DNA from 3 places in the Streptomyces sp. NPDC037054 genome. Region 1 is predicted to be linked to each of the others. Evidence: predicted binding sites of a transcription regulator. Region 1 holds the regulator's gene; each other region holds the start of a gene.

The links. The regulator HrcA, encoded in region 1, represses chaperone genes, less so after heat shock. The targets are predictions, from matches to a motif close to TTNGCACTCNGNNNNNCNGAGTGCNAA.
Region 2: groL (chaperonin GroEL) is a predicted target of HrcA. The motif match lies at 3,620-3,646, and genes of this name have one in related genera.
Region 3: groES (co-chaperone GroES) is a predicted target of HrcA. The motif match lies at 2,773-2,799, and genes of this name have one in related genera.

Annotation. Positions count from the first base shown of each region.
Region 1 covers NZ_JBVJSJ010000002.1:555,812-561,941, reverse strand. Annotated here, with positions in the region: gene ACZ7D7_RS07455 (16S rRNA (uracil(1498)-N(3))-methyltransferase) at 1-452, opposite strand, end outside; gene ACZ7D7_RS07450 (nitronate monooxygenase) at 449-1,519, opposite strand; gene dnaJ (molecular chaperone DnaJ) at 1,633-2,769, opposite strand; gene hrcA (heat-inducible transcriptional repressor HrcA) at 2,770-3,786, opposite strand; gene ACZ7D7_RS07435 (MBL fold metallo-hydrolase) at 3,947-4,672, shown strand; gene ACZ7D7_RS07430 (DUF3097 domain-containing protein) at 4,707-5,573, shown strand; gene hemW (radical SAM family heme chaperone HemW) at 5,615-6,130, opposite strand, start outside.
Region 2 covers NZ_JBVJSJ010000005.1:171,129-177,258, forward strand. Annotated here, with positions in the region: gene ACZ7D7_RS14200 (glucosyl-3-phosphoglycerate synthase) at 26-970, opposite strand; SAM riboswitch class I at 1,137-1,291, shown strand; gene thrC (threonine synthase) at 1,310-2,593, shown strand; gene ACZ7D7_RS14210 (ubiquitin-like small modifier protein 1) at 2,590-2,868, shown strand; gene ACZ7D7_RS14215 (cold-shock protein) at 3,283-3,486, shown strand; gene groL (chaperonin GroEL) at 3,809-5,431, shown strand; gene ACZ7D7_RS14225 (NADH:flavin oxidoreductase) at 5,638-6,130, shown strand, end outside.
Region 3 covers NZ_JBVJSJ010000001.1:753,882-760,011, reverse strand. Annotated here, with positions in the region: gene ACZ7D7_RS03380 (THUMP-like domain-containing protein) at 1-925, opposite strand, end outside; gene ACZ7D7_RS03375 (polysaccharide deacetylase family protein) at 1,017-1,982, shown strand; gene ACZ7D7_RS03370 (polysaccharide deacetylase family protein) at 1,979-2,725, shown strand; gene groES (co-chaperone GroES) at 2,946-3,254, shown strand; gene groL (chaperonin GroEL) at 3,373-4,998, shown strand; gene ACZ7D7_RS03355 (ester cyclase) at 5,083-5,775, opposite strand; gene ACZ7D7_RS03350 (SDR family NAD(P)-dependent oxidoreductase) at 5,904-6,130, opposite strand, start outside.

The DNA of each region.
Region 1 (6,130 bases):
ACGTCCGGGAACCGCACGCGGCGGGACTGCTTGCCGGCCTCACGGGCGGTGGCCCGCCACTTGCCGAGCGCCTTCAGGCCGCGGTCGCCCTTCCACTGCGTGATGCAGCGCGCCGCCGACCAGGGCACGATCGCGTCGACACCGACCTCGGTCATGGTCTCGACGGCCAGTTCGCCCCGGTCGCCCTTGGGCAGGGCCTGCACGACGGTGAGAGTGGGCGACGGTTCGGGCTCCTCGGCGACCTCTCCGAGCCGCACGACCAGCCGGTCCTTGCCCTCCGTGCCGACGACCTCGGCCTCGGCCCAGCGTCCGGCGCCGTCGGTGAGGACGACGCCCTCGCCGGCACGCAGCCGCTTCACGGACACCGCGTGCCGCCCCTCGGGCCCGGCCAGGACGTAACGGCCGTCGGCGCCCGCTTCGAAGTGCTCGACGACGAACACGGGCGCGGTCATCGGGCGCCGCCCGCCGACGCCGCGCGGGCGGCGGCCAGTTCGGCGGCGAGCACCTCCACGAGGTGCCCGGCGGGCAGCTCCCGCGCCATGCGGTGCCCCTGCCCCGCCCACAGCGCCATGCCCTGCGCGTCACCGGCCTTGGCGGCGGCCTTGCGCAGCGGCGAGGTCAGGTGGTGGACCTCCGGGTAGGCGGCGGGCGCGTAGGGGCCGTGCTCGCGCAGGAAGCGGTTGACGAGGCCGCGCGCCGGGCGGCCGGAGAACGCGCGCGTCAGTTCCGTGCGGACGAAGAGGGGGTTGGTCAGCGCCTGCTTGTGCAGCGCGTGCGCACCGGACTCGGGCGTGACGAGGAACGCCGTGCCCAGCTGGGCGGCGCTCGCACCGGCCGCGAGGACGGCAGCGATCTGGCCGCCGCGCATGATGCCGCCCGCGGCGACGACGGGGATGCCGACGGCCTCGCGGACCTGGGCGACCAGGGACAGCAGTCCGAGTCCGGAGCCGTCGGTCTCCGGGATGTCGCGGTGGGTGCCCTGGTGGCCGCCCGCCTCCACGCCCTGCGCGATCACGCCGTCTGCGCCGGCCCGTTCGACGGCGCGGGCCTCGTCCGGGGTGGTGGCGGTGACGAGGGTGCGGGTGCCGACGCGGCGCAGGGCGTCCAGGACTCCGCGCGAGGGGCAGCCGAAGTGGAAGGAGACCACCGGCACCGGGTTGTCCAGCAGCACCGCGAGCTTGGCGTCGAAGCCGTCGTCGCGGCCGCTGTCCGGGTCGCCCAGCTCGGTCTCGTACCAGCCGGCCTCACCGGCGAGCTGATGGGCGTAGACGTCCACGGCGGCCCGGTCGGCGGACTCGGGCTGCGGCATGAACAGGTTGACCCCGAAGGGCCGGTCGGTCAGTCCCCGCAGCTGTTTGATCTCCTGGTACATGCCGTCGGCGGTCTTGTACCCGGCGGCCAGGAAACCGAGCCCGCCCGCCTCGGAAACGGCGGCGGCGAGCTGCGGCACGGAGACGCCGCCCGCCATGGGGGCCTGCACGATCGGGTGGGGGAAGAGATCGGTCAGCGCGGAGGACATGACGGCATGTTGTCACGTCCTCGGGGCTTCTCCGAATCGGGCACCGCCCCATGTGAGAGGCGGCGGAACGAGACCTTCCGGCCCACGCGCCACCGCCCCCGCACCAGTGGGTGTCAGCGCCCGTTGAACGCGTCCTTCAGCCGCGAGAACAACCCCTGCTGCCCCGGCTGGAACTGACCCTGGGGCCGTTCCTCGCCGCGCAGCTTGGCCAGTTCGCGCAGCAGGCGCTCCTGCTCGGGGTCGAGCTTGGTCGGCGTCTGCACCTCGACGTGGACGATCAGGTCGCCCCGGCCGCCGCCGCGCAGGTGCGTGACGCCCCGGCCGTGCAGCGGGATCGACTGCCCGGACTGCGTGCCCGGACGGATGTCGACCTCCTCCAGGCCGTCGAGGGTCTCCAGCGGCACCTTCGTGCCGAGGGCCGCCGCCGTCATCGGGAGGGTGACCGTGCAGTGCAGGTCGTCGCCGCGCCGCTGGAACTGCGAGTGCGGCAGCTCGTGGATCTCCACGTACAGGTCACCGGCGGGACCGCCGCCGGGCCCGACCTCGCCCTCGCCGGCGAGCTGGATGCGGGTGCCGTTGTCGACACCGGCCGGGATCTTCACCGTCAGGGTGCGGCGCGAGCGGACCCGGCCGTCGCCGGCGCACTCCGGGCACGGCGTCGGGACGACCGTGCCGAAGCCCTGGCACTGGGGGCAGGGCCGCGACGTCATGACCTGGCCCAGGAAGGACCGGGTGACCTGGGAGACCTCGCCGCGGCCGCGGCACATGTCGCAGGTCTGCGCCGTGGTGCCCGGGGCGGCGCCCTCGCCACTGCACGTGGTGCAGACGACGGCCGTGTCGACCTGGATGTCCTTCGTCGTGCCGAACGCGGCCTCGTCGAGCTCGATCTCGATGCGGATCATCGCGTCCTGGCCGCGGCGGGTGCGCGAGCGCGGTCCGCGCTGCGACGCCGTCCCGAAGAACGCGTCCATGATGTCGGAGAAGTTCCCGAAGCCGCCGGCCCCGAAGCCGCCCGCGCCACCGCCCCCGGCCTGCGAGAGCGGGTCGCCGCCGAGGTCGTAGACCTGCTTCTTCTGCGGGTCCGACAGCACCTCGTAGGCGGCGTTGATCTCCTTGAACCGCTCTTGGGTCTTCGGGTCCGGATTGACGTCCGGGTGCAGCTCGCGAGCGAGCCGCCGGAAGGCCTTCTTGATCTCTTCCTGCGACGCGTCGCGGCGCACGCCGAGAACGGCGTAGTAGTCCGTGGCCACTTACGACTCCGCCAGGATCTGTCCGACGTACCGTGCCACTGCGCGTACCGCTCCCATCGTTCCCGGGTAGTCCATGCGGGTCGGTCCGACCACGCCGAGCTTGGCAACCGCCTCGCCGCCCGAACCGTAGCCGACCGACACGACGGACGTGGAGTTGAGTCCTTCGTGGGCGTTCTCGTGACCGATTCGGACGGTCACGCCCGGATCCTTCGCCTCGCCGAGCAGCTTCAGGAGCACCACCTGCTCCTCCAGCGCCTCAAGGACGGGCCGGATCGTGAGGGGGAAGTCGTGTCCGAAGCGCGTCAGATTGGCGGTGCCGCCGATCATCAGCCGCTCCTCGTTCTCCTCGACCAGCGTCTCCAGGAGAGTGGACAGCACCGTCGAGACCGTGCCGCGGTCCTCCGCCTCGAAGGCCTCCGGCAGATCCTCCACCAGGGTCGGCACGTCCGTGAAACGACGGCCCGCCACCCGGCTGTTGAGGCGCGCGCGCAGGTCCGCGAGCGCCATCTCGCCGAACGGCGCCGGGCAGTCCACGACCCGCTGCTCGACCCGGCCGGTGTCCGTGATCAGCACGAGCATGACCCGCGCCGGGGCGAGGGACAGCAGCTCCACGTGCCGCACGGTCGAACGGGTCAGCGACGGGTACTGCACGACGGCGACCTGCCGGGTGAGCTGCGCGAGCAGCCGCACCGTGCGGGCCACGACGTCGTCGAGGTCGACGGCTCCCTCGAGGAAGTTCTGGATCGCGCGCCGCTCGGGCGGCGACATGGGCTTGACGCCCGCGAGCTTGTCCACGAAGAGCCGGTAGCCCTTGTCGGTGGGGATGCGCCCGGCGCTGGTGTGCGGCTGCGCGATGAACCCCTCGTCCTCCAGGGCCGCCATGTCGTTGCGCACGGTGGCCGGGGAGACACCGAGGTTGTGACGCTCGGTGAGCGCCTTGGAACCGACGGGCTCCTCGGTGCCGACGTAGTCCTGGACGATGGCGCGCAACACCTGAAGCCTGCGTTCACTGAGCACCGCGCACACCTCCAGCTGTCGTCCGCCGCCGCTGTCCCTGGCACTCGGCGCGTGCGAGTGCCAGACTTCCCCGCCCAAGTGTACGGCCGTGGGGTGCACCGGGGGCAAGGCCGGTCCCGCCGCCGTGCCCGAGTGCGGCGTCAGCAGCTAGCGTCGCCGTATGACGGTGACTTGGGAAGAGCTGGGGTGGGAGCACATCGCCGGCGGAGTGGGCCGGTGCCGGCTGCCGGGCTGGGACTGCACGGCCGGGCTCGTCGTCGGCGACGGCTCCGCGCTGCTCGTCGACGCCGGGTCGAGCCTCGCCGAGGGCGCCCGGCTGCGCGAGCAGGCGGAACGGCTCGCCGGTCACCGTGTGACGCATCTCGCGCTGACCCACCCGCACTTCGACCACGTCCTCGGGGCGCCCGCGTTCGCGGGGGCCGAGGTGTACGGCGCGGTGGGCGTGGACGCGCTGTTCGGGCCGCGCGGCCGGGAGGAGCTGCGCGCGGACGCCGTGCGGCAAGGGCTGGACGCGTCGGCGGCGGAGGCGGCGGCCGACGCGCTCGCGGCGCCCCGGCACCTGGTCAGCGGCGAGTGGACCCTCGACCTGGGCGGCGGCCGCCAGGTCCTGCTGGCGAACGTGGGCCCGGGGCACACCGCGCACGACCTCGTCGTGCTGGTCCCCGGCGACCGCGAGGTGGTGTTCTGCGGCGACCTGGTGGAGCAGTCCGGCGAGCCGCAGGCGGGACCGGACGCGGTGCCGTCGCAGTGGCCCGCCGCGCTGGACCGGCTGCTCGCCCTCGGCGGCGAGGACGCGTTGTACGTGCCCGGTCACGGAGCGGTGGTCGGCGCCGCGTTCGTGCGGGCGCAGCGCGACGAGCTGGCGGCGCGTTTCGGCGTGTCGTGATCGCCGCCCGCCCGCTTCTCCTATCGTCGTTCGAATGCTCCCACCCGTCTCCCGCCACCGCCCTTCCAACGAAGGCCCTTCGGGCCCGCGCCCTCGTTCGTACTCCCCCGATCTGACCCCTCCGTGGAAGAGGCCGAAGCCGGTTCCGGAGGTTCCGGCCGAGCCCGGTCTCGTGGTGGAGGAGCCCGGCACCGGCTTCTGCGGTGCGGTGATCCGCTGCGAGGCGGGCACGGTCACCCTGGAGGACCGCTTCGGCAAGCACCGGGTGTTCCCGCTGGAGCCGCGCGGCTTCCTGCTGGAGGGCAGGGTGGTGACCCTGGTGAAACCGGCCGGCGGCCCCGTGCGCCCGGCCCGTACCGCCTCCGGTTCCGTCGCCGTGCCCGGCGCACGCGCGCGCGTGGCCCGCGCCGGGCGCATCTACGTCGAGGGGCGGCACGACGCCGAGCTGGTCGAGAAGGTGTGGGGCGACGACCTGCGCATCGAGGGCGTCGTCGTGGAGTACCTGGAGGGCGTGGACGACCTGCCGGCGATCGTCGCGGAGTTCGGCCCGGGCGCCGACGCCCGCCTCGGCGTCCTGGTGGACCACCTGGTGCCGGGCTCCAAGGAGTGGCGCATCGCACAGGCGGTGACCAGTGAGCACGCCCTCGTCGTGGGCCACCCCTACATCGACATCTGGGAGGCGGTGAAGCCGTCGGCCCTGGACATCGGGGCCTGGCCGCGGATCCCGCACGGCCAGGACTGGAAGAAGGGCGTGTGCCGCGCCCTGGGCTGGCCGGAAAACACCGGTGCGGCCTGGCAGCACATTCTGTCCAGGGTCCGCTCCTACAAGGACCTGGAGCCGGAACTGCTGGGCAGGGTCGAGGAGTTGATCGATTTCGTGACGGCCGACGGCGGGGTCTGAAGGGGCTCTGACGGGGCAGGGCGCGAGGCCCCGCGGGCCGGTCAGTCCACCAGGTCCCGCACCACCGCGTCCGCCAGCAGCCGCCCCCGCAGGGTCAGCGCCGCGCGCCCCTCCTCGTAGGGCCCGGCCGCCAGGAGGCCGTCGGCCAGGGCGCGGCGGGAGGCCGCCAGCCCGGCGTCCCTGAGCAGGGACAGCGGCACGCCGTCCCGCAGCCGCAGCTCCAGCAGGACGCGCTCCACCCGGCGGTCCTCCTCCGTCAGCAGTTCCCGCCCGGCGCCGGGGGAGCGGCCCGCCGCCAGCGCCGCCGCGTACGCCCCCGGATGCTTCACGTTCCACCAGCGCACGCCGCCCACGTGGGAGTGCGCGCCGGGTCCCGCGCCCCACCAGTCGGCGCCCCGCCAGTACAGCTCGTTGTGCAGGCAGCGTCCGCCCGCCGAGGTGGCCCAGTTGGACACCTCGTACCACTCGAAGCCCGCGGAGGACAGCGCCTCCTCGGCCATCAGGTAGCGGTCGGCGTGGACGTCGTCGTCGGTCATGGGGATCTCGCCGCGCCGGAT
Region 2 (6,130 bases), on a different contig from region 1:
CGTGGCCGGTCGTATACGCCGGCCCTCACGCGACCTTCCGCGCGGCGTACTCCGCGATCTCCACCATGGGGGGCCGCTCCTCGGTGTCGACCGAGAACGTGCGCGGCTCGAAGCCCTCCTCGCCGCGCTCGAACTGGGTCAGGGCCGGGCGGATCAGGTGGCCGCGGGCCAGCCGGAGCTGGGCCGTGCGGTAGATCGCGGCGGACATCCGGCCCAGGGCCTGGCCGTCCTGGTGGCGGTGCCTGCGCACGCCGACGTCGACCTGCGCCAGCGCGTCGAGGCCCACCAGGTGCAGGGCGTCGACCAGCATGCCCAGCTCCACGCCGTAGCCGACGGGGAAGGGCAGCTGTTCGAGGAGGCCGCGGCGGGCCGCGTACTCGCCGCCGAGGGGCTGGACGAAGCCCGCGAGCTGGGGCCAGTGCATGTTGAGCAGGGGGCGGGCCATCAGTTCCGTGACCCGGCCGCCCTGGCCGGCCGCCGAGCCGAGCGGGCGGTCGTACATCGCCTTGACCAGGTCCACGTCCGGGTCCGTGAGCAGCGGGCCCACGATGCCCGAGACGAAGTCGGAGGAGAAGTCCTTCAGGTCGGCGTCGACGAAGCAGACGATGTCCCCGCGCGTGACCAGCAGCGAGCGCCACAGCACCTCGCCCTTGCCGGGGACGGCCGGGAGGCGGGGCAGGATCTCGTCGCGGTGCACCACCGTCGCGCCGGCGGCGGCCGCCACCTCGGAGGTGCGGTCGGTGGAGCCCGAGTCGACGACGACTATCTCGTCCACGAGGGGCACCTGGCGCATCAGGTCGTGGCGGACGACCGCGACGATGTCGCCGACCGTCTCCTCCTCGTTCAGGGCGGGCAGGACGACGCTGACCGACTGCCCCGTGGCGCGCTTCGCGGCCAGGAGCTGGTGCAGCGGGCGATCGTTCACAGACCAGGAGCGTGCAGTCAGCCAGCGCTCGACTTCTTCCAGCACGGTCGGTGGCTCCTCTGCGTTCTCTCGGCGAGGCGGTGTGATCCATCTCGCGGTTCGGACGACTATCTCAACTGTCCTGGCCGTCGGTTACAGTCTTGAACAACGCGGATGACCATCGCATGTCGGGGGTCCCGACCCGTCGGCCGCGTGATCAACAACCACATACAGCTCATCCAGAGGGGCAGAGGGAAACGGCCCGATGAAGCCCCGGCAACCCTCCAGCCGGTCTCGTAGATCATTGTCGATCGCTCCGCGAGGCTCCCGGCTAGGGAAGGTGCCAAATCCGTCTCACGGCGAAATGCGTCGTGAGGAAGATGAGGAGAAAGGGCCTCGCCTCACATGGCTGTGCAGACTGTTGCAAGCACCACGAATTCCGTCGACCTGGGCCCTGCCGCGGCGCTTTCCTGCCGGGAGTGCGGCCACCGCGTGCCCCTCGGCCCGGTCTTCGCGTGCGAGGAGTGTTTCGGCCCGCTGGAGATCGCCTACGACTTCTCGGCGTACGACACCGAGGAACTCCGCGCGCGCATCACGGCGGGGCCCGCGAACATCTGGCGCTACGCGCCGCTGCTGCCCGTCCCCGCCGATGTGGCGGACAAGCCGAACATCAACCCCGGCTGGACCAAGCTGGTCAAGGCCGACAACCTCGCCCGCGAGCTGGGCGTCGACGCCGGCAAGCTGTTCGTCAAGGACGACTCGGGCAACCCGACGCACTCCTTCAAGGACCGCGTCGTCGCGCAGGCCCTGGAGGCCGCCCGCGCCTTCGGCTTCACGACGCTGAGCTGCTCCTCCACCGGCAACCTCGCCGGTGCCGTCGGCGCCGCCGCCGCCCGCGCCGGCTTCCGCTCCTGCGTGTTCATCCCGCACGACCTGGAGCAGGGCAAGATCGTCATGGCCGCGGTCTACGGCGGCGAGCTCGTCGGCATCGAGGGCAACTACGACGACGTGAACCGCTTCTGCTCCGAGCTGATCGGCGACCCGGCCGGCGAGGGCTGGGGCTTCGTCAACGTCAACCTGCGGCCGTACTACGCGGAGGGTTCCAAGACCCTCGCCTACGAGATCTGCGAGCAGCTCGGGTGGGAGCTGCCCGACCAGCTCGTCGTGCCCATCGCCTCCGGCTCCCAGCTCACGAAGATCGACAAGGGTCTCAAGGAGCTGATCGAGCTCGGCCTCGTGGCGGACAAGCCGTACAAGATCTTCGGCGCGCAGGCCGAGGGCTGCTCGCCGGTGTCCGCCGCCTTCAAGGCCGGCCACGACGTCGTCCGCCCGCAGAAGCCGAACACCATCGCCAAGTCGCTGGCCATCGGCAACCCGGCCGACGGGCCCTACGTCCTCGACATCGCGCGGCGCACCGGCGGTGCCGTGGAGGACGTCACCGACGAGCAGGTCGTCGACGCGATCAAGCTGCTGGCGCGCACGGAGGGCATCTTCGCGGAGACCGCCGGTGGCGTGACCGTGGGTGTCACCCGCAAGCTGATCGAGAACGGCGTCCTGGACCCGACGCTGACGACCGTCGTGCTGAACACCGGCGACGGCCTCAAGACCCTCGACGCGGTGGCCGGCACCGGCCTCACCGCCACCATCCGCCCGAACCTGGACTCCTTCCGAGAGGCTGGCCTCGCATGAGCGTGACCGTTCGCATCCCCACCATCCTGCGCACCTACACCGGCGGGCAGGCCGAGGTCGCCGCCGAGGGCGCCACGCTCGGCGAGGTCATCGCCGACCTGGAGAAGAACCACACGGGCATCGCCGCCCGCGTCCTGGACGACCAGGGCAAGCTGCGCCGCTTCGTCAACGTGTACGTCAACGACGACGACGTCCGCTTCGAGCAGGGCCTGGACACCGCGACGCCCGACGGCGCCGGCGTCTCCATCATCCCGGCGGTCGCCGGCGGCTGCTGAGCCCCCGATCACCGACCGTTCGTCTGATTGCCCCCTCCGTGAGAGAAACGGAGGGGGCAATTCTGCATGGTTGAGCACGGTAGAGTTGGGGAACCGGATGCGATCCCTATGCCACGCGCATATGAGCCCCGGTTCCGCATGCGACGAGAAGTAGCCAAAGTGTGTGGCTGCTTTGCGACTTTCGCGCCTTTTGTGGGGCCCGACTTGCCCTGAATTCGGGCGAATTCTCACTACATTCCGGACCGTGTCCGTCCAGATTTCTCGTCCGATTGACCTGTTGCAGACGGCAGTTGGACAGATACATTCGGCCGCGGTCGACGCGTTCCGGCGCACACCCCCACCGTGGCGGGTGAGGTCTGACCCGGATCCGCGAAGTGTGGATCTGTGCAAGGGCCAGTAATAGGGGAGTTAGGCATGGCTCAGGGCACCGTCAAGTGGTTCAACGCGGAGAAGGGGTACGGCTTCATCGCGGTCGACGGTGGTGCGGATGTTTTCGTCCACTACAGCGCGATCCAGATGGACGGCTACCGCACCCTGGAAGAGGGCCAGCGGGTCGAGTTCGAGATCTCGCAGGGTCAGAAGGGCCCGCAGGCCGACATGGTCCGCGTCTCTGCCTGAACGCGCGCGACCACCGCACACCGGTCTTCACGCGAAGGGTCCGTACCTCCGGGTACGGGCCCTTCGTCGTGCCCGGAGACCCGGCGGGCGCCGTTCGCGCGCGGCTGAGCGCCCCTCGGATCAGGGGTAGGCGCTTGCACTCGGCAGGGGCGAGTGCTAATCATTGCGTTAGCACTCTGAAGGTGAGAGTGACAACGTAAGGACCGGGTCGGTGAGGCCCGCAGGCCGGGTGGGGAAGGAACCACGAGGCCGGCGAGCCGTCCGTCGCGGGCGCGGGCGCGGTCCGAAGTAATCACCCCCAGTCCTGGAGGGACCACTTCACATGGCCAAGATCATCGCGTTCGACGAGGAGGCGCGGCGCGGCCTCGAGCGCGGCATGAACCAGCTCGCGGACGCCGTCAAGGTGACGCTCGGCCCCAAGGGTCGCAACGTCGTCCTCGAGAAGAAGTGGGGCGCCCCCACGATCACCAACGATGGTGTGTCCATCGCCAAGGAGATCGAACTCGAGGACCCGTACGAGAAGATCGGCGCCGAGCTGGTCAAGGAAGTCGCCAAGAAGACGGACGACGTCGCCGGTGACGGTACGACCACCGCGACCGTCCTCGCCCAGGCCCTGGTCAAGGAAGGCCTGCGCAACGTCGCGGCCGGTGCCAACCCGATGGCCCTGAAGCGCGGTATCGAGAAGGCCGTCGAGGCCGTCTCCGCCGCCCTGCTGGAGCAGGCGAAGGACGTCGAGACCAAGGAGCAGATCGCCTCCACGGCCTCCATCTCCGCCGCCGACACCCAGATCGGCGAGCTCATCGCCGAGGCCATGGACAAGGTCGGCAAGGAAGGCGTCATCACCGTCGAGGAGTCCCAGACCTTCGGTCTGGAGCTGGAGCTCACCGAGGGTATGCGCTTCGACAAGGGCTACATCTCGGCGTACTTCGCCACCGACATGGAGCGTATGGAGGCCGTCCTCGACGACCCGTACATCCTGATCGCCAACTCGAAGATCAGCAACGTCAAGGACCTGCTGCCGCTCCTCGAGAAGGTCATGCAGTCCGGCAAGCCGCTGCTGATCATCGCCGAGGACGTCGAGGGCGAGGCCCTGTCGACCCTGGTCGTCAACAAGATCCGCGGCACCTTCAAGTCCGTCGCCGTCAAGGCCCCGGGCTTCGGCGACCGCCGCAAGGCCATGCTCGGCGACATCGCCATCCTCACGGGCGGCGAGGTCATCTCCGAGGAGGTCGGCCTCAAGCTGGAGAACGCCACCCTCGACCTGCTGGGCAAGGCCCGCAAGGTGGTCATCACCAAGGACGAGACCACCATCGTCGACGGTTCGGGCTCGGCCGACCAGGTCCAGGGCCGCGTGAACCAGATCCGCGCCGAGATCGAGAACAGCGACTCGGACTACGACCGCGAGAAGCTGCAGGAGCGCCTGGCGAAGCTCGCCGGCGGTGTCGCGGTCATCAAGGCCGGTGCCGCCACCGAGGTGGAGCTCAAGGAGCGCAAGCACCGCATCGAGGACGCCGTGCGCAACGCCAAGGCGGCCGTCGAGGAGGGCATCGTCGCCGGTGGTGGCGTGGCCCTGCTGCAGGCCTCCCAGGTCTTCGAGAAGCTGGAGCTCGAGGGTGACGAGGCGACCGGCGCCAACGCCGTGAAGCTCGCCCTGGAGGCCCCGCTGAAGCAGATCGCCGTCAACGGCGGTCTCGAGGGCGGCGTCGTCGTCGAGAAGGTGCGCAACCTGACCGTGGGTCACGGCCTGAACGCCGCGACCGGCGAGTACGTCGACATGATCGCCGAGGGCATCATCGACCCGGCGAAGGTGACGCGCTCCGCGCTGCAGAACGCCGCGTCGATCGCCGCGCTGTTCCTCACCACCGAGGCCGTCATCGCCGACAAGCCGGAGAAGGCCGCCGCGCCCGCCGGTGGCGGCATGCCGGGCGGTGACATGGACTTCTGATCCCTTCGAGGATCGGACCCGTCCGTCAGGACCGAGGGCGGCACTCCCCGCACAGGGGGGTGCCGCCCTCGGGCGTGTGCGGGATCACAGCGCCGAGCGGCCGCGCGGGTGGAATGCCGTGTCCCGTACGGCGGTTGAGGGCTGTGACGCACTTTTATGCGCGTGCACATACCAGCTGGTCAACCATTGTTCCCCGAGGAGCCCCCATGGCCGCCCCCGCCACCGAGACCGCCGCCTCCCGCGCGGCCGAGATCCTCTCCCGCCCGGTCGCCGTCAACGGCATGACCGTCCCGAACCGCATCGCCATGGCACCCATGACCCGCATGTTCTCCCCGGGCGGCGTGCCCGGCGAGGACGTCGCCTCGTACTACGGCCGCCGCGCCGCCGCCGGTGTCGGCCTCGTCGTCACCGAGGGCACCTACGTCGGCCACGAGTCCGCCGGGCAGAGCGACCGCGTCCCGCGGTTCCACGGCGAGGAGCAGCTCGCGGGCTGGGCGAAGGTCGCCGAGGCGGTGCACGCGGGCGGCGGCCGGATCGTGCCGCAGCTGTGGCACATCGGCATGGTCCGCGAGCAGGGCCAGCAGCCGTTCCCGGACGCCCCGCCCGTCGGCCCCTCGGGGCTGCGCATCGGCGCGGACGAGCCCACCGGCAAGGCGATGACGCGGGCCGACCTGGACGCCGTCATCGGCGCGTTCGCGC
Region 3 (6,130 bases), on a different contig from region 1:
GGCGCAGCGCGTCGGACGTGACGTACGCGATGGTCGCGTCGAGCAGTCCGCCGTCGAGCTGTTCGGCGACCTCGGCGACCAAGTGGGCGCGGACGACGGCGCCGTCGGGCTCGTAGAGGTACCGGCCGACGGGGCGCACGGCGGGGTCGGGCAGGCCGCGGGAGGGCAGGGTGCGCGGGCCGGGGAGCAGGGTCGCCCGCACGGCGCCCGGCGCGGTCCCGAACCACAGCACCGCCTCCTTCACGTCCCCGGCGTCGGAGATCCACTCGGCCTCGGCCTCCGGCGGCACCGCCTCGTGCGGGATGCCGGGGGCGACCTTCAGGGCCGCGTGCGGCGCGGCGCGGGCCGCGCGCACCGCCCAGGACAGGGGCGGGGAGTACGCCTCGGGGTCGAAGACGCGGCCCCGGCCGCCGCGCCGGGCCGGGTCGACGAAGACGGCGTCGAAACCGGCGGTGTCCACCTCGGTGACATCCGCCTCGCGCACCTCGATCAGGTCGGCGAGGCCCAGCGCGCCGGCGTTCGCCCGCGCCACCGCCGCCGTCAGCGGGTCGCGGTCCACGGCGAGGACGCGGATGCCGGCCCGGGCCAGCGCGATCGCGTCGCCACCGATCCCGCAGCACAGGTCGGCGACCGACGTGACGCCCAACTCCTGGAACCTGCGCGCCCGGTACGCCGCGACGCTCGCCCGCGTCGACTGCTCGACCCCGTTCGGCGTGAAGAACATCCGCCCGGCGTCCTCGGCCCCGAACTTCACCGCCGCGCGCTGCCGCAGCCGGGCCTGGCCGAGCGCCGCCGACACCAGCTCGGCGGGGTGCTCGCGGCGCAGCCGGGTGGCGACGGCGAGTTCGTCGGCCGGGGCGGTGTCGCGCACCTCGTCGAGGAGGGCGCGGCCTTCGGGGGTCAGGAGCGGGGCGAGGTCGTTCACCGGGTCATTGTGGGCCAGTCGGTGGACGGTGTGCTTCCGGCGGCGGTGTCGGACCGGGTTCGGGGCGGGTGGCCTGGGAGGATCCGGGCCCATGCGAGCAGTCGTACAAAATGACAAAAGCCGGGCCTTTCGCCGTGTGTCCCGGAGCGCGCGGATCCGCGGCGGCATCGCCGTGCTCGCCGTCGCCGCCATCGCCTCGGGCTGCGCCCAGGGCGCCGCCGGCCCACGGGACCGCAGGGACGCCACCGGCGTCCGTCCCGCCGCCGGCCAGCCGCGCCTGGAGGCCGCCCCGGCCCGCGCCCTGGACTCCTACGCGGCCAGGCTCCGCGCCGCCCACGCGGCCCGCGTCGCCGCCGCGAAACGCTGGGGCCTGCGGAAGGTGCCGCTCGCCGCCCCGCCCGCCCCGAAGGCCACACCGCGGATCACCACCCGCAAGGGCTTCGAGGTCGACGGCCACAAGGCCCTCGGGCTCCCGCCGGTCTTCACCACCGTCCCGACCAAGGACAAGGTCGTCTTCCTCACCATCGACGACGGCGCCGAGAAGGACCCGGCGTTCCTGCGCATGACGAAGGACCTGCGACTGCCCTACACCGCCTTCCTCAGCGACTACCTGATCAGGAAGGACTACGGCTACTTCGAGCGGATGCGGGACAGCGGCGTGGCCCTCAACAACCACACCCTCCACCACCCCTACCTGCCCGCCCTGTCGTACTCCCGCCAGAAGCGCGAGATCTGCGGCATGCAGCGCGTCATCGAGAAGCGCTACGGGAAGCGGCCCGTGCTGTTCCGGCCGCCGTTCGGCAACTACGACAAGGACAGCCTGCGCGCCGCCAAGTCCTGCGGCATCACCCACGTCCCGCTGTGGAACGAGGAGGTCTTCGCCGACCGCTGGGCCTACCGCGAACCGGACCGCAGGCTGCGCCCCGGCGACATCGTCCTCAGCCACTTCCGGGGCCGGGAGCACTGGAAGGGCACGATGCCCGACATGATCCGCCGGTTCCTCGACAAGGTCACGGCGGAGGGCTACGCGGTGGCACGCCTGGAGGACTACCTGTGACAGGGCGCCGCCTGCCGCTCGCCGCCGCCGCCCTGACGGCCCTGCTGCTCGCGGGCTGCGCCCCCGCCCCGGACACCTCCGGCGACAACTCCCCGGACCACGCCCCGCAGGCCCTTCACGCCCCCGCGCCCCGCGCCCTCCCCCCGGTGGTCGACCGCGTCGCCACCCGCGACCGGGTGGTCTTCCTGACGTACGACGACGGCGCCGAGCGCGACCCCGCCTTCATCGACCTCGTCCGCCGGCGCCGCCTGCCGGTCACGATGTTCCTCACGGACAGCGTCGTCGGCCCCGGCTACGCCCACTTCGCGCGGCTGCGCGCGGTCGGCGCGAGCATCCAGAACCACACCCTCGACCACCCGGCCCTGCCCGGCCTGCCGTACGCGGGCCAGCGCGCCGAGATCTGCGGCCAGCAGAACAAGCTCAGGTCCCGCTTCGGCGTCCGCCCGCACCTCTTCCGCCCGCCCTACGGCCGCTACGACACGACCACCCGGCGCGCGGCGGCCACGTGCGGCATCCGCGCCCTGGTCCTGTGGCGGGCCACCCTGGACGCCGACGCCGAACTGACCTTCACGAACGGTACCCCCCGCCTGGCCCCCGGCGACATCGTCTCCCTCCCCTCCACGGACCCCCCGACCCTGCCCCTGCACACCCGCACGACCCGCCTGCTGAAGCTGATCGAGAAGGCGGGCCTGAGGGTCGGCCGCTTGGAGAACCACCTGACAGCCGGCCCGTCCGGGGCGTGAGGACGAGGCCGTACAGGCCGGCCCGCCCCCAACGCGCCGCACGGTAATTGGCACTCCGCTTGACCGAGTGCTAATCGCGGTCATAGTCTCGGCTCTGGCACTCCCCCTAGGAGAGTGCCAACAACGCGACGGGCAGGTCCGGCACCCGCGACGACGGATCGACCTGGTCGCCACCTCAGACAGTTAACCCCGTGAGATCTCCGAAGGGGGAGGTCGGATCGTGACGACCGCCAGCTCCAAGGTTGCCATCAAGCCGCTCGAGGACCGCATTGTGGTCCAGCCGCTCGACGCCGAGCAGACCACGGCCTCTGGCCTGGTCATTCCGGACACGGCCAAGGAGAAGCCCCAGGAGGGCGTCGTCCTGGCCGTGGGCCCGGGCCGCTTCGAGGACGGCAACCGTCTTCCGCTCGACGTATCCGTCGGCGACGTCGTGCTCTACAGCAAGTACGGCGGCACCGAGGTGAAGTACAACGGCGAGGAGTACCTCGTCCTCTCGGCCCGCGACGTGCTCGCGATCGTCGAGAAGTAAGTCACCTCGTAGCAAGCACCGTTTGCTCAGAACTGCGCCCCTGGCCCCCGCGACCTAAGAAGCCGGGCGCCCGGGGCGCAGTACTTTCACACAGATTTCCGAGAGGGCTCACGCTCCCATGGCGAAGATCCTGAAGTTCGACGAGGACGCCCGTCGCGCCCTCGAGCGCGGCGTCAACAAGCTCGCCGACACGGTGAAGGTGACGATCGGCCCCAAGGGCCGCAACGTCGTCATCGACAAGAAGTTCGGCGCCCCCACCATCACCAACGACGGCGTCACCATCGCCCGCGAGGTCGAGATCGAGGACCCGTACGAGAACCTCGGCGCCCAGCTGGTGAAGGAGGTGGCGACCAAGACCAACGACATCGCGGGTGACGGTACGACCACCGCGACCGTGCTGGCCCAGGCACTCGTCCGCGAGGGCCTGAAGAACGTCGCCGCCGGCGCCTCCCCGGCCGCCCTGAAGAAGGGCATCGACGCGGCCGTCGCCGCCGTCTCCGAGGACCTGCTCGCGACCGCCCGCCCGATCGACGAGAAGTCCGACATCGCCGCCGTCGCCGCGCTGTCCGCCCAGGACCAGCAGGTCGGCGAGCTCATCGCCGAGGCGATGGACAAGGTCGGCAAGGACGGTGTCATCACCGTCGAGGAGTCCAACACCTTCGGTCTGGAGCTGGACTTCACCGAGGGCATGGCCTTCGACAAGGGCTACCTGTCGCCGTACTTCGTGACGGACCAGGAGCGCATGGAGGCCGTCCTCGACGACCCGTACATCCTGATCCACCAGGGCAAGATCTCCGCCATCGCGGACCTCCTGCCCCTGCTGGAGAAGGTCATCCAGTCCAACTCCTCCAAGCCGCTGCTGATCATCGCCGAGGACGTCGAGGGCGAGGCCCTGTCGACCCTGGTCGTGAACAAGATCCGCGGCACCTTCAACGCCGTCGCCGTGAAGGCCCCCGGCTTCGGCGACCGCCGCAAGGCGATGCTGCAGGACATGGCCGTCCTCACCGGCGCCACGGTCATCTCGGAGGAGGTCGGCCTCAAGCTCGACCAGGTCGGTCTCGACGTGCTCGGCTCCGCCCGCCGCGTCACCGTCACCAAGGACGACACCACGGTCGTCGAGGGTGCCGGCAAGGCCGAGGACCTCCAGGGCCGCGTCGCCCAGATCAAGGCCGAGATCGAGAACACCGACTCCGACTGGGACCGCGAGAAGCTCCAGGAGCGCCTCGCGAAGCTGGCCGGCGGCGTGTGCGTGATCAAGGTCGGCGCCGCCACCGAGGTGGAGCTGAAGGAGCGCAAGCACCGTCTGGAGGACGCCATCTCCGCGACCCGCGCCGCGGTCGAGGAGGGCATCGTCTCCGGTGGTGGCTCCGCGCTCGTCCACGCCGTGAAGGTCCTGGAGGGCAACCTCGGCAAGACCGGCGACGAGGCCACCGGTGTGGCCGTCGTCCGCAAGGCCGCCGTCGAGCCGCTGCGCTGGATCGCCGAGAACGCCGGCCTGGAGGGCTACGTCATCACCTCCAAGGTCGCCGAGCTCGACAAGGGCCAGGGCTTCAACGCCGCGACCGGCGAGTACGGCGACCTGGTCAAGGCCGGTGTCATCGACCCGGTCAAGGTCACCCGCTCCGCCCTGGAGAACGCCGCCTCCATCGCCTCCCTCCTCCTCACGACCGAGACCCTGGTCGTCGAGAAGAAGGAAGAAGAGGAGCCGGCCACCGGCGGCCACAGCCACGGCCACTCCCACTGAGCGACTCCGCCGCGTACGGCGAAGGCCCCGTTCCGACCACGGAACGGGGCCTTCCCCATGTCACCCGCCCGGTCCGGGGGACGGTCACTCGCCGACCACGCCCAACTGCTCCATCAACCCGGCCCGGTCGTACTGCCACCACCCCTCGCAGATCCGCCCGTCCCGGAAGCGGTGCCAGGTCATGCCCGTCATCGTGAGGTCCTCGCCGGTCGGCGGGACGCCGAGGAAGTCGCCCGTGTGGCGGCCCGTCCACGTCCAGCGCGTGCACACCCGGTCCGCCTCGGCGAGCTGGTCGTCCACGCGGAACGCGTACGTGAACGCCGCCCGCCAGCCCGCGTACTCCTCGCGGATCCGGTCCGCCCCGCGCACCTCGCCCGGGTTCGACGGGTCGTGGTCCCGGTAGTCGTCGGTCAGGTGCGCCGCCAGGCCCTCCGGACCGACGCGGCCCATGTCCTCGAAGAACGCCCGCGCCGCGGCCCGGTTGAGCTGCTCGTCCCGCACCACGTCGAGATCGGTGAACGTCGGCATCCCGTCGCACAGCGCCACCATCTCCCGGAAGATCCCCTCGGTCTCCGGGAGGTTCGAGTTCCGCATCGCCTCCTCGTACGAGGGGAACTCCACGATCTCCACGAAGTGCGCCTCGTCCGACAGGTCCCTGCCGATCACGCTGTGCGTCGCCGTGCGCTTGCCCCGGGTCTGCTCGACCCACTTGTCCATCAGCCGGTTCATCTCGTCGAACCGGCTCGTCCTGCAGTCGATGAGCTGTACGAACGTCATGGGGTCCGCCTCCCGGCCCCCCTGGGGTTCCCGGCCCGACTGCCCACCCCGGGCCCGGCCGATCACCCTCAATTCTCCACCGGGCGCGCCGTGCCCGCCGCCGGGGCGCGTGCCGCCCCCGGCAGCCGCTACTGCGGCCCGAACTTCCGCCCCGTCCGCGAGGTCAACCCGCCCAGCAGATCCCGGGGCACCACCTTCACGATGCCCATGAGCGCCTTGTAGCGCGGGTCGGGAATCGACACCGTCCGGCCGCGCGCGAGATCGTTCAGCGCCGCCGCGACCAGCTTGTCCGCGTCCAGCCACATCCAGCCGGGGATGTTGTCCGTGCCCATCCCGGCGCGCTCGTGGAACTCGG